Regions from separate parts of the Cytobacillus sp. MT66 genome, predicted to be linked through region 2. Evidence: riboswitches for the same ligand, from Rfam matches in the RefSeq annotation. Region 2 holds a riboswitch; each other region holds the start of a gene.
What was found. A riboswitch is a leader RNA that binds a small molecule or an ion and turns the genes downstream of it on or off. The one in region 2 is predicted to bind S-adenosylmethionine.
Positions count from the first base shown of each region.

Region 1 (6,230 bases), on a different contig from region 2:
GGTGTACCTATTTCTTTTGCCCTGGGTTTATCAGGGATAATTACCATAATTACTATGATGGATACGATGTATCTAAATCAGATACCGTTAACACTGTATGGATCGTTATCCGAGTTTATTTTTGTGGCTATTCCTCTGTATGTGCTGATGGGTGAAATTTTATTTCAAGGAAAAAGCGGTCAGCGCCTTTTTTCTGCCACTAAAGCTTGGATGCACAATTTCAAGGGGGGAACAGGGGCAGCAAGTGTTATTTCCTACACCTTTTTCGCAGCCATTGTTGGCTCTAGTATGACATCTGTACTAACCATTGGGAAAATTGCTATTCCTGAAATGATTAAGGAGAAATACTCTAAAGAATTGACCTATGGATTGTCTGCCATTGGCGGATCCTTGGGCATTCTTATTCCTCCAAGTATCCCGCTTATTATTTATGCATCATTAAGCGGTGCGTCACCGGGGAAATTATTTATGGCTGGGATCATCCCAGGACTAGCCATTGCCTTATTATTAATTATTTGGGCTATGATTAATGCACCCAAAACATCGGAACTCCCAAGTCTTGAATGGACGGAAAGAAGAAAAATCACCCTATCCGCTATCCCCGAATTTCTTTTGCCTATTTTAGTTTTAGGCGGAATTTATGCAGGGATATTTACACCGACTGAAGCCGCTGCGGTAGGGGCTGTTTATGCCTTATTTATTACTCTATTTATTCATAGAAGCATCAAGTTTAAAGACATTTTACCCATTTTGGTAGATTCAGTTAAAACTTCTTCCATGCTTTTATCTATTGTTCTTGGGGCATTGGTATTTGGAGCAGCACTTACTTTGATTGGTCTACCTCAATATCTTTCTTCAGCAATTATGGATCTGGACGTTGCCCCTTGGGTGATCTTGCTGATAATGAATTTGATTTGGCTTATTATGGGATTTTTCCTTGAGGTAGTATCCATCATGTTAATCACAACACCTATATTCTTCCCGATTGCTGTGGCATTAGGATTTGACCCAATATGGTTCGGGATTATCATGGTTCTTAATATGGAATTAGCCGTGATTACACCGCCAATCGGCATGAATTTATTTGCCATAAAGTCTTTGGTTCCAAACGAAAGTATGGGCACGATTATCAAAGGCACCTTGCCATTTTTAGTATTTGTAGTCATTGTACTTGCCCTTGTTTGGATATTCCCGTCAATTGCACTTGTTCTAACTTAAATAGGAATGGAGGAGATTCAAATGACAGGACCATTGCATGGTGTCAGGGTAGTGGATATAACAACAAACATTTCGGGACCCACGCTAACAATGATTTTAAGTGATTTGGGTGCAGAAGTAATCAAAATCGAGCGCCCGGGTTCTGGGGATGAAACGAGAAAAATGGGGCCGTTTAGGGAAGGAAATGACGGCTCCTTCTTTTTACAGCTAAATCGGAATAAGCACTCGATTGTTATTGATTTAAAGCAGGAAAAAGGAAGGGAAATAGTTAAAAGATTTATTGAAGATGCGGATGTATTTGTTGAGAACTTTCGCTATGGAAAGGCTGAAAGTCTTGGGTTAGGGTATGAACAATTAAAATCTATTAACCCGGGTTTAATCTATGCTTCTATTAATGCTTATGGCTTAAAGGGCCCTGATAAAGAAAAGCCTGGATACGATGCCATTATTCAAGCTAATTCAGGTTTGATGGGGATTAATGGGGCAGCGGATAGTGATATGTCGAGAATTCCTGTATCGATTTTGGATCAAGGAAGCGCCTTATGGGGTGCCTTGGGTGTTGTAAGTGCATTACTCTCCCGCAGTCAGACGGGAAAAGGGCAAAAGGTTGATACGTCCCTTTACGAAACAGGCTTATTTTGGGCTAGCTACCACCTGATGGCCTATCAGTTTACGGGCAAAGACCCTGTTAGAATGGGCTCCAACCATGCTGCTTTTACACCTTACGGGGTATTTCAAACAGGAACACAGCCAATCATGATTGGAGTTTCAAATGATCGATTATTTGGTAAGCTGTGTAAAGTCCTTGGAAAGCCAGAATGGGTAAATGATCCAAGGTATCAGAATAATCCGAAGCGGGTGCAAAATCGGCATGTGCTAAATTATGAGATTGAAATGTTATTAAAGGGGCATACGGCAGAATACTGGATTGACAGGCTTGATAGAGAAGGGGTACCTGCTTCGATTATAAATAAAATATCAGATGTTGCATCAAGCAAACAGACAGAGGAATTAGGGATGTTCCAATCTGTTGAACACTCGATTATTCCAGATCTTTCACTAATTCGTTTGCCGCTTACTCTATCAGAAAACAATCTATCCATTAGAAAGTCCCCTCCACTTTTAGGAGAGAATACACGCAGTATCCTGGCAAATCACGGATATGACGGAGCAGCAATAACTCAGCTAATTGAAACTGGGGTAGTAAGTGATATCGTTCAACAAGGCACATCCTGATTTGAAAAGTATTTAAAAATATATTGACAGTGATTAAATGAGATGGCATAATCCTTTATATAATTTGAATCTTATCAATTAAATAAATGTTTTCTTATCAAGAGCAGGCGGAGGGATGAGCCCTATGAAGCCCGGCAACCGACTCAAGTGTTGAGCACGGTGCTAATTCTCACAACGGTAACGTTGACAGATAAGAAGTCGTTTTTTTCGTGAAAACCTCTTCTTATTTGAAGAGGTTTTTTTGATGGAATTTTTTATAAAAGGGGGATAAACATTGAGTCAAGTTACAGCTGTATACCGATTAATTGCTGACAGGGAAAGCTTGCATAAAAAGGGAGAAGGTATTGCGCTGGGATTAACGGTTGGTTCTTGGACCGATCTTCCCCTGCTTGAACAAGAGCAACTAAAAAAGCACAAGGGCCATGTAGAAAAAATCAAGGAAATTGGCGAGGATCCTTCTACAGGAAAAGTGATTGCCGAATTTCATATCAGCTTTCCTGGAGGCAATTATTCACATGACCTTCCAGCCATTTTAACAACCGTATTTGGCAAGCTGAGCTTAGATGGTGCGGTAAAATTAATAGATTTAAAGTTTGATGATGAACTGTTAAGAGGATTCCCTGGACCAAGATTCGGAATCAATGGAATCCGAGAAAAGCTAAATGTCTATGATCGTCCGCTTGTGATGAGTATTTTTAAAGGGGTCATTGGCAGAGATATGAACTATCTCCTGGATCAGCTGCGGGAGCAAGCACTAGGCGGTGTAGATTTAGTTAAAGATGATGAAATTCTTTTCGAAAATGAGCTAACCCCATTTGAAAAAAGGATAACCGAAGGAAAGAAGGTTTTGGACCAAGTATATGAGGAGACCGGCCATCGCACTTTATATGCTGCGAATCTTACAGGAAGAACCTTTGACCTCAAAGAAAAAGCCCGAAAAGCAAAGGAATTAGGCGCAGATGCCTTGTTATTCAATGTCTTTACTTATGGATTGGATGTGCTTCAGGCTCTAAGGGAAGATGATGAAATTGGCTTGCCAATAATGGCTCATCCAGCATTTAGCGGTGCTTTTACATCTTCAGAAAAATATGGGTTATCCCATTCACTGTTACTTGGAAAATTAGTACGTTTATCCGGTGCCGACTTTTCTTTATTCCCATCACCATACGGAAGTGTAGCATTGGAGCGGGATAAGGTTATTAAAGTAAAAGAGGAGCTAACAAAAGATTCTTCTCTGAGGAGAGCTTTTCCTGTACCATCTGCAGGAATTCATCCAGGATTGGTACCGCTTTTAATATCAGATTTTGGAAAAGACTGTGTCATTAATGCAGGCGGCGGGGTTCACGGACATCCGCAGGGGGCAAAAGGCGGCGGGAAAGCTTTTCGCCAGGCAGTCGAAGCTGTACTTAGCAGCATTCCATTAGATCAAGCAGCACAGTATCCTGAACTTCAGGAAGCTATTAAGCTTTGGGGATGGAAGGAGCCTGTAAAATCATGATTAAGCCTGTTATTTTCTGCGACTTCGATGGCACGGTCACAAAAAAGGACAATATTATCAGCATCATGAAGCACTTTGCTCCGCCAGGATGGGAGAAATGGAAGGACGGGGTGCTATCCCGTTCGATTAGTATTAAGGAAGGGGTAGGAAATATGTTTTCCCTTCTTCCTTCCGCATTGAAAAAAGACATTATTGATTTTGTAATAGACACGGCAGAGATAAGAGATGGATTTGGTGAATTTATTCAATTTGCGAAAAAACAAAGTATTCCGATCTATATAGTCAGCGGAGGCATTGACTTTTTTGTTAAGCCAATGCTTGAATCTTTTGCTTCCATCGATGGGATTTACTGCAACGAGGCAGATTTTTCAGATGAAACAATAAAAATTCATTGGCCTTATGATTGCGATCGGCATTGTCCAAATCAAAACTGCGGCTGCTGTAAACCAAGCCTGATTCGAAGATTGGCTGGTGAGGATTCCCATGTAATTGTTATCGGCGATTCAGTGACAGATGTAGAGGCAGCAAAGGTAGCCGATACAGTGATTTCGCGGGATTACTTGTCGAAGACATGTGATGATATGTCCATCCCGCATCATTCATTTGAAACGTTTTATGATTGCATCAACATTTTAGAAGACCTGCAAAAAAGTGCAGTTGGAAAATAAATGGAAGGACAAGGGGCCTGTCCCTCTGTCCTTAAGAAAGGAGGAAAAATAGATGAGTCTCATTGTTTCTCGACTTCAAGAACTGTCTGAGATTAAGGAAGAGTTAGCTGAACGGGATTGGTTTATGGGAACGAGCGGCAATTTAGCGATTAAAGTTCAGGATGATCCGCTTCAGTTTTATGTGACGGCTAGCGGAAAGGATAAGCGTAAAAAGACAAAGGATGACTTCCTGCTCGTTGACGGGTGGGGAAATCCTGTTGGAAGCACAAGTGTAAAGCCTTCGGCTGAGACTCTTCTTCATTGCGAAATTTACCGCAAGAGCAATGCCGGCTGCAGTCTCCATGTCCATACGGTTGCTAATAACGTTATTTCGGAGTTATATGGCGATCAAGGGCAGGTCACATTTAAAGGGCAGGAGCTGATTAAGGCCTTTGACCGATGGGAAGAGGATGCAAAATGGGCTATTCCAATTATCCCTAACCATGCTCATATTCCAGCACTCGCAGAAGCACTTGCTCCGTATGTAGATGATGACAAAGGGGCAGTCCTGATAAGAAATCATGGAATTACGGCTTGGGGCAAAGATGCCTTCGAAGCAAAGAAAGTACTAGAAGCATGCGAGTTTTTATTTCAATATCAGCTGGCGCTCATGCAAGCCAAAGCCTCGCTTAATACAAAGGCAACATTGGGTTTTTAATATTTTTAATTTTGGCTATGTTTAAGTTGAATATTGGCTATAAGCGCTTAGTTGATTGGAGTGGAAGGCGCGAAGACTCCTGCGGGAGTGCGGGACAGGGGAGACCCCGCAGGAGCGTTAGCGACGAGGAGGCTTCCCGAACCGCCCTAAGGTGCGCGTTGCGCCTGGAACGGAAATCAACGGCTAAGTATCAGAACCATAATCTTACATTAATTAGGAGGAATTAACATGACAACAATTAAAATTCAAGGAACAAACGAAATAATTGAAAATCAAGAGGAAGTGATTTCTTTTCTAAAGGAGCAGGATGTTATTTACGAACAATGGGATATTGCCAAATTACCTGCAGATTTACAAGAAAAATATATTTTAAGTGATGAAGAAAAACAAGCCATTTTAGCTGCTTTTGACAATGAAATAAAGGATATTTCTGCCCGCCGCGGATATAAAGCCTGGGATGTTATTTCCCTTGCTGAACATACGCCAAATCTAGATCAGCTTTTAGAAAACTTTCAGCGCGAACATCATCATACGGACGATGAGGTTCGATTTATCGCAAGCGGCCATGGGGTGTTTATCATCCAAGGAAAAGACGAAAGGTTTTTTGAGGTTCATTTAAATCCTGGCGATCTTATTTCCGTTCCCGAAGGTGTACGCCATTACTTTACATTAGCAGAAGATCGCAAAGTGGTTGCTGTACGAATCTTTGTTACGGAAGAAGGATGGGTGCCTGTTTACGAGGAAACCACTGCAGGCTGATTTTAAGTAACCCCTTTAGCCCATCAGGTAAAAAACTAGGCTTACCTGATGGGAATGTAGAACAAAATGAAAATAAGGGAGTAAATAAAATGAGAAAAGTACTAAAGAATATAGCGATTTCCAGCTTGGCCTTATCGCTGCTATTAACTGGATG
Region 1 is NZ_JBXAFB010000018.1:25,526-31,755, reverse strand. It holds gene AC1Q59_RS21880 (TRAP transporter large permease) at 1-1,218, shown strand, start outside; gene AC1Q59_RS21875 (CaiB/BaiF CoA transferase family protein) at 1,240-2,454, shown strand; SAM riboswitch class I at 2,546-2,651, shown strand; gene AC1Q59_RS21870 (2,3-diketo-5-methylthiopentyl-1-phosphate enolase) at 2,729-3,952, shown strand; gene AC1Q59_RS21865 (2-hydroxy-3-keto-5-methylthiopentenyl-1-phosphate phosphatase) at 3,949-4,620, shown strand; gene AC1Q59_RS21860 (methylthioribulose 1-phosphate dehydratase) at 4,673-5,317, shown strand; gene AC1Q59_RS21855 (1,2-dihydroxy-3-keto-5-methylthiopentene dioxygenase) at 5,546-6,076, shown strand; gene AC1Q59_RS21850 (sugar ABC transporter substrate-binding protein) at 6,166-6,230, shown strand, end outside.
Region 1: linked by a shared signal. The riboswitch ahead of AC1Q59_RS21870 (2,3-diketo-5-methylthiopentyl-1-phosphate enolase) and the one ahead of AC1Q59_RS16920 (enoyl-CoA hydratase/isomerase family protein) in region 2 are both predicted to bind S-adenosylmethionine.

Region 2 (6,230 bases):
AAGCGCACACGCGTGCAATCTCTTCAACAATCAGGCAAAAGCTTAGAAGGTCTAAGCCAAGCCCGCCATACTCTTCAGGCATATTTGCCCCAATGTATCCATATTCAGATAGCAGCTGCAGAATATCCATTGGATAAACGCCCTGTTCATCAATCTCTTTTGCCCTTGGCTTAATGCGTTCTTGTGCAAGGCGGTGAATTTCCTGCTTGATCTGCAAATGTTCATCGGAAAGATCGAAGAAGCTGTTTTGCACTATTTCTGTTGTCATTTCACGTTCCCCTTTTCTGCCCTAAGTTCATTCGCCAGTACAAATTTCTGAAGCTTTCCGCTGGTTGTCTTTGGAAGACTTTCGACAAAGTGATATTCTCTTGGACGTTTATATTTGGCTAATTTTTTGCCTTCTAATAGAAACTGATCTAAATCCTTTTCTGTGATCAAACTGCCATCTTTTTTAACTACAAAGGCAACAACAATCTGACCCCAAGCTGGGTCAGGCTTACCGACAACTGCTACTTCAACGACATCCTCATGCTCTTGAATTGTATCTTCCACTTCTCGGGGATAAACATTTTCAGCGCCTGTATTGATCATGAAATCCATCCGGTCTTTAATCCATATATAGCCGTCTTCATCTACATAGCCCATGTCACCAGTATGATACCAGCCATAAGCTAGCGCCTTTTCCGTAGCATCCGGACGCTTGTAATATTCCTTCATCATACAAGGACCTTTGACTAAGATCTCCCCGATTTCACCCACTTCACATTCATCCCTAGGATCTGTTGGGCTGCCATCCTCTTGAATGCGGGCAATTTTCATTTGATGGGTAAGAATCGCTTTTCCTGCTGAACCTGCTCTTTCTAATTGTTCATCCGGATAAAGGACACTCATCACTGGTCCCATTTCCGTTGTTCCAAACATCTGCACTAAATCGGCACCTGTTCGTTCTTGAAATCTTTTAATCAATACCGGAGCCATAGAAGCACCGCCATAACCTAGGACTCTAAGGCTAGAAAGGTCGTATTGATCGAAGTTCTTTACATTCAGCAGCATATTCACCATGGTAGGAGCGGCAAAAATAGAGGTGATTTTTTCTTCCTCAATCGTCTTTAGTACATCCTCAGCAACAAATTGATGATGAACATATGTAGTTGCACCTACCATCAATCTTGGCAAAAAGGCTGTATGCAATTCCGCCGTATGATTTAATGGCGCAACAGTAAGCCCGATATCATTTTTATTAAACTTATTGCATTCAATCATCAAGAAGCAATGATGAACCATATCTCTATGCTTATGGAGGACCCCTTTTGGCTTTCCAGTTGTGCCGCTTGTATACATCATGATATAAATATCATTTTCAGTTACATCAGTACTTGGCGGAGAGGGCTCGCCTTTATCAAGCAGCTTATAAAAATCAAGGGCAAATTCCGGTGCTTGTTCATCCGTAAAAATATAATGGTCAACATTAACCCCTAAACCTTTTGTTTCCTCAACAATGCCGGCCACCTCTTTTTCAAAAAGAAGAACCTTTGAACCGGCATCATTTAAAATAAATTGGAGCTCATGGGCTGTTAAGCGGTAATTGATTGGATTAAACACAGCACCTAGTTTTGCTGCGGCAAATTGAGTAATAACAAATTCACTGTTGTTATAAAGGAAAACGGAAACAACGTCACCTTTTTTTACTCCAAGTTGTGTAAGTGCGGAAGCAAACTGATTTACTTTTTCATTTAGTTCATGAAAGGTAAACTTTTGACCCTTTTCCTTGTATACAAGCCCTGTTTTATTCGGGTAGTTTGCAGCAGACCATTCAATAATTTCTCCAATGGTAGTACTCATTTATTTGCCTCCTTCTATCATCTTTTTAATCTATCAATATTCGAAAAATCCTTTTCCAGTTTTTCTGCCAAGATGGCCGGCGCGAACCAGTTTTCTCAATAGCGGTGCAGAGCGGTATTTAGAATCCTGTGTTTCCTCATATAAAGAGTCCTGAACAAATAAAAGGGTGTCCAGACCAATTAAATCTGCCAGCGCAAGAGGTCCGATCGGATGGTTGGCACCAAGCTTCATGCCTTTATCAATATCCTCGGCTGTTGCTACACCTTCCTGCAGAACAAAGATGGCCTCATTGATCATTGGAACAAGAATCCGGTTAACGGCAAATAATGGCGATTCTTTTACTGTTACAGGCTCTTTACCAAGAGATTCAACCAATTGCTTTGATTTCTCATACGTTTCTTCTGCCGTATCATAGCCCTTAATCAGCTCAACTAATTTCATAACTGGCACTGGATTAAAGAAATGGAAGCCCATGACTCTTCCAGGATTTTTAATCACACTGGCGATTTCTGTGATACTTAAACCAGATGTATTACTAACAACAATTGTCTGTTCGTCTACCAGCTCACTGATTCTTTTGAAGATGTTTTTCTTTAATTCAATATCTTCACTTACAGCCTCAATAACGAAGTCCGCATCAGAAATGGATTCCCATTCGGTAGAAAGTGTCAGTAATTGCTCATATTCAGCTTTTTTCGCTTCATCGATTCTTCCCTTTTCAATCGCACGATTCCAGTTTTTATTAATTTGCGCACGCCCTCGTTCAAAATAGGCTTGCTCTTGCTCGATTGCTGTTACTTGATACCCGCTTTCCACGCATACTTGTGAAATCCCTGATCCCATTGTTCCAAATCCAATAACTGCAATTTTCTTCATGTTTTTTTCCTCCTTAGTTTCCTGTGAATACTGGATTTCTTTTTTCGAAGAACGCTGCAACACCTTCATCCTTATCTTCCGTTGTGCAAAGTTCTCCAAATAATTTTGCTTCAATATCTAATCCTTCTTGCAAAGTGCCTTCAATTCCCTTAAGAACTGCTTCTTTTGCCTTTTTAACGGCAATTGGCCCTCTTGATGAAATCACATTCGCAAGTTCTAAAGCTTTGCCTAATGCATCTGTTTCTGTTACCTCTTCTACCAGGCCGATCGCTTGAGCCTTTTCTGCTGTGATGAACTCTCCAGATAAAATAAGCTGTAATGCCTTTCCAACACCTATTAATCTAGGCAATCTTTGTGTACCGCCATATCCAGGAATAATGCCAAGTTTAACTTCTGGCAGCCCAAACTGAGAGCGGGCAGTTGCCACGCGAATATCACATGCAAGGGCTAATTCTAATCCGCCGCCTAATGTGAAACCATCTATCGCAGCAATGACAGGCTGCTTTAATTCAGATAATGCCTGGAAAATAGATTGTCCTCTTTTAACAAGTGCCTCCCCTGTCTCCTGTGTCAATCCAGGGAATTCTTTAATGTCAGCTCCCGCAACAAATGCTTTTTCTCCAGCTCCCGTAACGATTACCGCGTTAATATGTGAGCCAATTTGTTTAATAGTACTTTCAAGCTGATCCAATACCTCACGATCAAGCGGGTTTACAGGCGGTGAGTCAATCGTTATGATTCCAACTCGATTCTGTTCTTCATATCTTACCTTTGTCACAGAAATCACTCCTATTCTTTTATAGCTATTAATTTTGCAATTTTCATGCCAAGTTCTTAGGGGTAAATCGCACAATATTTCGAACTTTCCGTTTAAAGTTGTTTCCAAAAGAAATAAACTTGTTTCTTTTAGAAACAACTGTTTCAAAAGGATACAAATAATCAAATGAGTAAAGTGTTCATTCTCAATAAATTACTATTCCAATAAAAAAACTGGGATTTCTCTAAAAAATAACTGAAAAAGCGAGTCTTGATGACTGAATCTCTTGAGGAATACAACATGGTATGTACTGACTCTATCAAATATTCTTGGCATGAAAATAGAAAAACCTCTTCTGAAAGAAGAGGTTGCAATACACAAATTTAAGTCCTCTTCTTATCTTTCAAGCCTTGCTTGCTGGAATTGGCACGGTGCATAGATGTCCGTTGCCGAGGCGTCATCGGGCCAGTCCCTCAACCTCTCTTGATAAGAAAACTAGATTATTAAGTTTCACTAAATCTGCTTATTACTTTATAATGATATTTAACAAAAGTCAATATATTTTAAACATTCGTTTTAAATATTTTGGAAAAGGGAGGGTACAATGGAAGTTTATACACTAAGTGGAAAGAGCGGTACTGGTAAAAGTACAAGTGCTTTATCCTTTGCATACAAAAAAAAGATCCCCGCTATCATTGATGATGGGCTCCTGATTCTAAATGGACATAAAATAGCCGGAACCTCTGCAAAATTTGAAAAGAACACCATATCAGCTGTTAAAAGAGCCACATTCAATGATGATCAGCATAAAGTTGAGGTCCAAAACGCAATCAAAAATCACTTTATAAGTAAAATACTTATTATCGGCACCTCGGACAAAATGGTCAAAATGATCGCTGACCGTTTGGAATTAGGAGCAATAAAGAAGTTTTATCACATTGAAGATATCCGCTCATCCAGTGAAATCAAGATTGCACAATTTATCAGAAACACAGAAGGGAAACATGTAATCCCCATTCCTTACAAACAGGTTGAGCAGAATCTTTTTAAGAAACTCATAATCAAAGGGGTTGAAATTTTTTCGCCGAAAAAAGAGAGAATTGGAGAAACAACCATTGTCCACCCAGATTTCCACCGGGGATCGATAAAAATATATAAAAGAGCCTATCATGACATGGTTGAGATCATCTGTAAGAATCATGAACAGGTAGAAAAATGTGAATCTGTATCGATCAGCCTTCAGCAGCTGCCTGCTTTAAGCATAAAAATAACCATTAAATATCCGGTGACGACACGCTTAATAGATGTAATGGAAAAGCTTCAGCAAGAAATTCATGATCAATTTTTGCAGAAGCTGAATATCGAGCTTTACTCAATCGATATTTTAATACATAGAGCAATAAAAAAGGAAGCTCAAACTTGAATTGAGCTTCCTTTTTAAACTTTAGTTTGCCGGAGTCCTGCGGGGAAAACGCGGAATTCTTTTTTCCACAAAGGCTGCTACACCTTCAGGAAAATCATGTGTATCAACAAACTTCTGGTTGCCTTCCCACATTGTGGGAACACTGTTCACACACGCGCTTACAGAATTTTTTACAGCTAGCAGTGATGCAGGCGATTGTGCTGCAACCAATTTCCCCATCCGTATGGCATACCGGTCAAGATTATTCTCATCGACTAAATAGTTGAGCATGCCCAGCCTATATGCTTCTTCTGCCTTTAATACTCTTCCTGTATAGACCAAGTCCTTTGTCAGGCTTGGGCCAATTAAGTCAACTAACCGCTGGGCAAATTTATTGCTAAGTGTAATTCCTAATCTTCCAACTGGAATGCCAAGCTTAGATTTCTCCGACCCAATTCTCAAATCACAGGCAAGAGCAAGCTCAAGGCCCGCTCCCATAGCCGGCCCATTTATCACACCAATGGTTGGAATCGGCAAGCTTTCAAATGTTGAGATTGCCTCTTCCATCAGGACAAAGGATTCTTCAGCTTCCTCAAGTGTCATTTGGTGAAATTCAGCAATATCAGACCCCGCTGTGAACTGTTCCCCTGCCCCTCTTAGCAAGACAACCTTATTTTTGGGATTATCTAATATTTCCCTTCCTATCTTTGATAAATGCTTCCACATTTTTGCCGTTAAGGCATTTCTTTTTTGCGGCCTGTGGATGGTTATAATGGCAAGTCCCGCTGTTTCCTGCAGAATAATTTTTGCTTGCTCCGCTTCCATTCTTTGAATATCAACTTTCATTGTGAGACCCCCTCAGCTTTTTACTCACTAAAGACTTTTGCAAGTTTTATGCCAGAAAAATATTATTTGATAGCATATTTTCTTAGTTTGGCATAGAAAGCCTTTCGGCTGATTCCTAATTCCTGTATAGCCTCTGTTTTATTTTTGCTGTTCTTCATGACAAATTCGATATGTTCCTTTTCTGTATCTTCCAATATTTCATGAAGCTTTTTTGACCCTTTAGCGGATACCTGCACAAAAGCAGAGTAATCCGCTTCCGCTGTTAGGACAGGCTGTTTATGTAGCAAATAGTCGGGAAGATCAGCAGGTTCAAGAATTGATTTTGTACAAACAGCCATCATTCTTTCCAGCACATTAACGAGCTCTCTTACATTACCTGGCCAATCGTATTGTTTCATAAAGTTGAAAATCTCTTCGTCAATCCTGACATGCTTTCCATATTTCAAGCATAAATCATGGATAATATTATTTGCCAAAAACTCTAGATCTTCTTTCCGCTCTCGAAGA
Region 2 is NZ_JBXAFB010000009.1:148,357-154,586, forward strand. It holds gene AC1Q59_RS16905 (acyl-CoA dehydrogenase family protein) at 1-268, opposite strand, end outside; gene AC1Q59_RS16910 (long-chain-fatty-acid--CoA ligase) at 265-1,842, opposite strand; gene AC1Q59_RS16915 (3-hydroxyacyl-CoA dehydrogenase NAD-binding domain-containing protein) at 1,876-2,718, opposite strand; gene AC1Q59_RS16920 (enoyl-CoA hydratase/isomerase family protein) at 2,732-3,496, opposite strand; SAM riboswitch class I at 3,869-3,968, opposite strand; gene AC1Q59_RS16925 (DEAD/DEAH box helicase family protein) at 4,080-4,898, shown strand; gene AC1Q59_RS16930 (enoyl-CoA hydratase/isomerase family protein) at 4,920-5,723, opposite strand; gene AC1Q59_RS16935 (sigma-54 interaction domain-containing protein) at 5,786-6,230, opposite strand, start outside.

Region 3 (6,230 bases), on a different contig from region 2:
CCAGGTGCGTGTATCTGTGCCGGTGATGCCGATTTTAATGTGTTTTGTTTCTGACTCTGTGTCTTTTTCTTTTCCGCTTGTAGTGTTGCTTGAGCATGCAGCTGTGAATACAACTAACACCAGCAATAGAATCGATAAAGCTGTTTTTTTCATGATAAGTTTCCTCCTAAATTATCTTCTTCTGATTTTTTTTGATAAGACATTGCCGAATGACTGCAGGCCTTGGACCATCACGATTAGAATGACAACGGTGATAAGCATCGTTGTGGTATCAAAACGCTGGTAGCCATAAGTAATGGCCAGGTCGCCGATTCCGCCGCCGCCGACGGTACCGGCCATAGCAGAGGCACCAATCAAGCCGATAGTTGCAATCGTGAAGTTCACGACCAATGAGCTGAGTGCTTCTGGAAGCAAAAATCTAAAAATGGTCTGGAAGGGAGTAGCTCCCATGGCGTTGGCGGCTTCCAGCACACCCTCGTCGACTTCCAGCAGCGAGCTTTCAACCAATCTGGCAATGTAAGGTCCTGCGTAAAAAACTAGCGGAACAATCGCTGCTGATGTGCCAATCGATGTTCCGACGATCAGCCGGGTAACCGGGATGATGGCTACCAGCAAAATAATGAATGGAACAGAACGGAAAATATTAATAACTGCATTTAGGATAGTAAAAAACGGCTGATTTTCAAGGATCTGTCCTTTGCGGGTGGCAAAGAGCAGTATGCCAAGCGGCAGCCCGAGTACAATCGAAAAGATAAAGGAGAAGCCGACCATTTGAATCGTTTCGATGACCGCTTCGATGATCTGTTCTGAATTAACTAGCATGTGATGTCACTTCCTTGAAGCTGATTTGTTTGGCCTGCATATACGTTAAGGCGCGCTTGACTTCTGCATCAGGCCCCTGAATTTCTACAATCAGGTTGCCAAAAGGGATGCCCTGAAGTTCAGTAATGCTGCCGAACAGCACGTTGATGTCGATATCGAGCTTTTTAGCCAGCTGCGATAGAAACGGTTTGCCTGTTGACTGTCCGATAAAACTGATGCGAAAAATATGATTTGAAGCGTGATTGTTTTCAATCATATTGAGAATTGACTCTGGGATCTGATCATGCATGACTGTGCTGACAAAGTTTTGTGCTGTCTGCGTCTTCGGTGCAGAGAAGACTTCAAACACCGTGCCTTCTTCAATCACTTTTCCTGCCTCCATGACAGCGACCCGGTCACAGATTTCGCGGATCACGGACATTTCATGGGTGATCATTAAGATCGTGATGTTGTAATCCTTATTAATCTTTTTCAGCAGCTGCAAAATTGAGCTGGTTGTCTGTGGGTCCAGTGCAGAAGTTGCTTCGTCACACAGCAGAATCGAAGGCTGCGTAGCCAGGGCTCTGGCGATGCCGACGCGCTGTTTTTGCCCGCCCGACAGCTGATCAGGATACATCTCTGCTTTATCGCCTAAGCCGACGAATTCAAGCAGCTCTGCCACGCGCTTTTTGATCTGATCCTTTGGCGCTTTACTTAAAACAAGGGGCATAGCGACGTTGGCGTATACTGTTTTTGAGTTTAGTAGATTAAAGTGCTGGAACACCATGCCGATGTTTTTCTTCACTTCGCGGATCTGCTTTTCTGAAAGCGCGGTTAAGTCATGACCATCAACAATGACCTTTCCCGACGTTGGGCGCTCAAGGAAATTCACACAGCGGATTAATGAGCTCTTGCCGGCGCCGCTGAATCCAACCACCCCGTAGATTTCCCCTTTGTTAATTTTTAAATTGACATTATTTAAAGCGTGCACCTGTTTGCCGCCGCTGTTATATACCTTGATGAGATCTTTAAACTCTATCATCGTTTGAGCTCCTCTCTTCATAAAAAAAGTCCTTCTCCGTGGAAGAAGAAGGACGCAAAGTCATATGAACAATCATATGTACTTAAGGTCTTCTTATCTTCCAAGCTCTTATCTGCTTGCTGGAGTTGGCACGGTACGCAATGTCCGCTGCCGAGGTATCATCGGGCCAGTCCCTCCACCTCTCTGGATAAGAAAATATTATTTTATTAAAATATAAAAGCCCTCTTCAGGCAGAAGAGGGCAGAATGTCAGTTCCATATCCTCTTCTTATCTTTCAAGATTACTTGCTGGAATTGGCACGGTACGCAATGTCCGCTGCCGAGGCTTCACAGGGCCAGTCCCTCCGCCTCTCTTGATAAGAAGTATTTTTAATATGATAGTAACTATACATCTCGTAAATATAATTGTCAACACATATTTTATTATTCTTTTAAATTATTCAACTATACTTAAAAATTATCTTAAAATAACTTAAACTTTTTTATTGACTAAATTATCTGATAAATGTGATAATAGATGCATACTAAATTGTCGACAATGTTGTATGTTTATAATTGGACGGGGATGAAGATGGAGACAAATACGAAAAAAACGATAGCGATAAAGATTGCTGAAGAAATTACGGCAAGGATTGGAAAGCGCATGCTGCATCCAGGCGAACACCTGGTTGAAACCGCGATAGCCGAGGAATTTAAAACAAGCCGATCGCCTGTGCGGGAGGCGCTCCTCATGCTGGAACGGGACCGCCTTGTGCAGAGGATTCCCCACCAGGGAGTCGTTGTCCGGCGATTTACAAGAACGGATATTCATGAATTATACGATGTCCTTTACCGTCTTGAAGAGATCGCAATGGAAAAGGCAATCGCCAACATCCAGCCAGAAGATGCGGCAAAGCTTGAAAACGTGATCAAGCGGCAGGAACAGGCTGTAAAGGACCAGGATGTAGAGCGCTATTATGATCTGAACGAGGAATTTCACCAATTCATCTTTACGATTGCCAAGAACAAGGTTCTAAGTGAAACGTACGTATCGCTCAGGCGGTCCGCGCGGCCTTTTCGGATGCTGTCGATGGCTCAGGGTTCAAATATGGCCACATCCCTGCATGAACATAAAGAACAGGTCAAAGCTTTGATGAAAAAAGACGTCAGCACAGGAAAACGAGCGATTCACGAACAGGAAATCCGTTCACTTCGCTCACTAGATATAATATTTCCAGAATAGTAAAAATTCTAGAGGGGAATGAAGCATATGATGATCGGTTTTGTTGGTATTGGAAAAATGGGGCGTTGGATGTCAGAAAATTTATTGAATTCAGGTTATAGTTTGACCGTGTTTGATATGAATACTGAGGCCGTGAAGCCTTTACAGGAAAAAGGAGCGATTGTAGCACCATCTGTCCAGGAGCTCGGCGAACAGAGCGATATCGTGATTACCATGCTGCCGCATTCCAAGGCGGTAGAAGCTGTACTGGCAGGTAAAGATGGGCTGTTTCAATCCATGAAGCCAGGCGGGATTATCATTGATATGAGCAGTTCCTATGTGTTCAGCACAAGAAAACTGGCTGAAGATGCGAAAAGCTTTGGATTAACCTTAATCGATGCGCCGGTTTCCGGAGGGGTTAAAGGAGCCAAGGCTGGCACGCTTACCATCATGGTTGGAGCCGAGGAAAAGGATTATGTAAAGGTGCTGCCAATTTTAGAATCCCTAGGAAAAGCGATTAATCTAGTCGGACAGACCGGGGCAGGGCATGCACTTAAGGCGGTAAATAACTATCTGTCTGCGACATCCCTATATGCTTCATGTGAAGCAATGATCCTTCTTAAGAAGCTTGGCATTGATTTAAATGTGGCGCTGGATACGATCAATACAAGCTCAGGACAAAGCTTCTCCACTCATTATAAGTTCCCGACCTTTATCCTGCCGGAAACCTATAATTCTGGTTTCTCTTTAGATTTATTGCTAAAAGACGTCGGCATGGTCAATAACATCGCCAAAGACACGAAGGTTCCGGTTCTTCTCGCTTCTTTAGTCGAACAAATCTACGAAGGTGCAAGCAGAACAGGGGAGCCTGATCAGGATCATACAGAGATCATCAAGTTTTTAGAAAGAATTTCTAATGAACGCTTACATAATAAGGAGGTCTTGTCGTGAAAAAACAATTATTTATTAATGGAGAGTGGCTGGACGCGAAAGAATATACAACGCTGATTGCCCCTTATTCAGAAGAGAAGCTGGCTGAAATTGCAGCAGCATCCCCAGAGGATGTGGACGCTGCGATAGATGCTGCCGACCGTGCAAGAGCCCAGTGGGCTAAAACGCCTGCCCACGCACGCGCGGAAATTCTCGAAAACCTCTCAAATTTAATTGAAGAAAGATTTGATGAAACGGCCAGGATTATTTCTCTAGAGGCCGCTAAACCGATCGAAATGGCTAAGACTGAAGTTGCCCGCACGATCCAGACGTTTAAGTTTGCGGCAGAAGAAGCCAAAAGAATCCATGGCGAAACGATTCCATTGGATGCAGCTCCTGGAGGAGAAAGAAGGGTGGCTTATACGGTGCGCGAGCCAATCGGGATCATTGGTGCAATTACACCGTTTAACTTTCCGCTGAATCTAGTCGCGCATAAGGTCGGTCCAGCGATTGCTGCTGGAAATACAATCGTGCTAAAGCCTGCGACACAAACGCCGCTATCTGCTTTACACCTGGCACAACTGACACAGGAGGCCGGCCTTCCAGTTGGTGTCTTGAATGTGGTGACAGGAAGAGGAAGCGTGGTTGGCGACAGGCTGGTCACTGATGACCGGATCAGCATGATCACCTTTACGGGAAGCCCGAGTGTCGGCATCGGCATCCGAAATAAAGCCGGATTGAAAAAAGTTACGCTAGAACTTGGCTCCAATGCAGCCGTCATCATCGATAAAGGGACAGACATTGATAAAATCATCCCTCGCTGCATCATCGGTGCGTACTCTAATCAGGGCCAGGTCTGCATTTCCCTGCAGAGAGCCTACGTGCATGAAAGCCTTTATGAGGAATTTGTTGCGAAGTTCATTGAGGCAAGCAACAATCTGAAACTTGGCGATCCTTTAGAACCTGCAACAGATGTCTCAGCGCTTATCTCAAAAAATGATGTTCAAAGAGCGTTAAATTGGATTGAAGAGGCGAAAAGTGCGGGAGCCGTTGTTGCAACGGGCGGCGAAGCCCAAGGGAATATGCTGCGTCCGACCGTTATTTTAGAAGCAGATCCGCAAATGAAGGTATCCTGCCAGGAAGTCTTTGCGCCAATTGTGTTAATCAACAAGATCTCTTCAGTAGATGAGGCGATTGATTTAGTGAATGATTCACGCTATGGCCTTCAGGCAGGCATCTATACCAAAGATGTCGATGTAGCGCTTGATGCCGTTGAGAAATTGCAGGTTGGCGGCGTGCTGATAAACGATATCCCAACGTTCCGTGTGGACCATATGCCTTACGGCGGTGTCAAAGAAAGCGGCACAGGCCGTGAAGGGCTGAAATATGCCGTAGAAGAAATGACGGAAATGAAACTTGTCATTTGGAATAGAAACTAAGCCTGTTTTGAAAAAGGAATAGGATAGGAGGTTCTAGAGGCGATGAGTGGACTTTCACAGTATGAGGTTTATGCCATCAAATATGCAACTCGTGAAGCCAAGGCCACCGAGCATTTCCACGGTCCTGCTGATCCGCATGAGGATTATTCCATGCCGATGGATTACTTCATCTGGCTTATTAAATCGGATAAGCAAGCGATTGTCGTGGACACCGGGTTCAATGAACAGGTGGCAAAGGAAAGAAACCGGACGTTTTTGCGCTGTCCGGTCAGTGTCCTGCCTCATCTTGGAGTGGGTGCAGATTCAGTATCACAGGTGGTCATTACCCACATGCATTATGACCACTTAGGGAATGCCGAAAAATTCCCGAACAGCCAGTTTGTCGTTCAAGAATCGGAAATGGCATTTTGGACAGGCAAATATGCATCCAGGAAGCAATTCCGTATCCATGTAACGCCTGATGATATTGTCTATCTGGTCAAAGAGAATTTTAACGGCCGGATTTCATTTGTGAATGGAAGCAAAGAAATCATGCCGGGAGTTACCGTACATAAAACGGGCGGGCATACAGAAGGGCTGCAGGTGGTCGAGGTGCCGACAGAAAAGGGAAAGGTTATTCTGGCTTCGGATGTCACCCATTTTTATAAAAACATCCAAGAGGACCGGCCGTTTTCCATCGTTTCAAATCTTGCCCAGATGTATGATGCGTTTGATTTTGTCACCGATCTCGCTGAGTCACCGGATCTGATTATTCCGGGACATGATCCTGCGGTAATGGAAAGATTCCCGGCAGTCAAAGGGCTGGAAGGCATTGCTGT
Region 3 is NZ_JBXAFB010000010.1:138,680-144,909, reverse strand. It holds gene AC1Q59_RS17990 (MetQ/NlpA family ABC transporter substrate-binding protein) at 1-153, opposite strand, end outside; gene AC1Q59_RS17985 (methionine ABC transporter permease) at 172-822, opposite strand; gene AC1Q59_RS17980 (methionine ABC transporter ATP-binding protein) at 812-1,843, opposite strand; SAM riboswitch class I at 1,934-2,037, opposite strand; SAM riboswitch class I at 2,108-2,205, opposite strand; gene AC1Q59_RS17975 (GntR family transcriptional regulator) at 2,414-3,064, shown strand; gene AC1Q59_RS17970 (NAD(P)-dependent oxidoreductase) at 3,092-3,994, shown strand; gene AC1Q59_RS17965 (aldehyde dehydrogenase family protein) at 3,991-5,412, shown strand; gene AC1Q59_RS17960 (N-acyl homoserine lactonase family protein) at 5,455-6,230, shown strand, end outside.
Region 3: linked by a shared signal. The riboswitch ahead of AC1Q59_RS17980 (methionine ABC transporter ATP-binding protein) and the one ahead of AC1Q59_RS16920 (enoyl-CoA hydratase/isomerase family protein) in region 2 are both predicted to bind S-adenosylmethionine.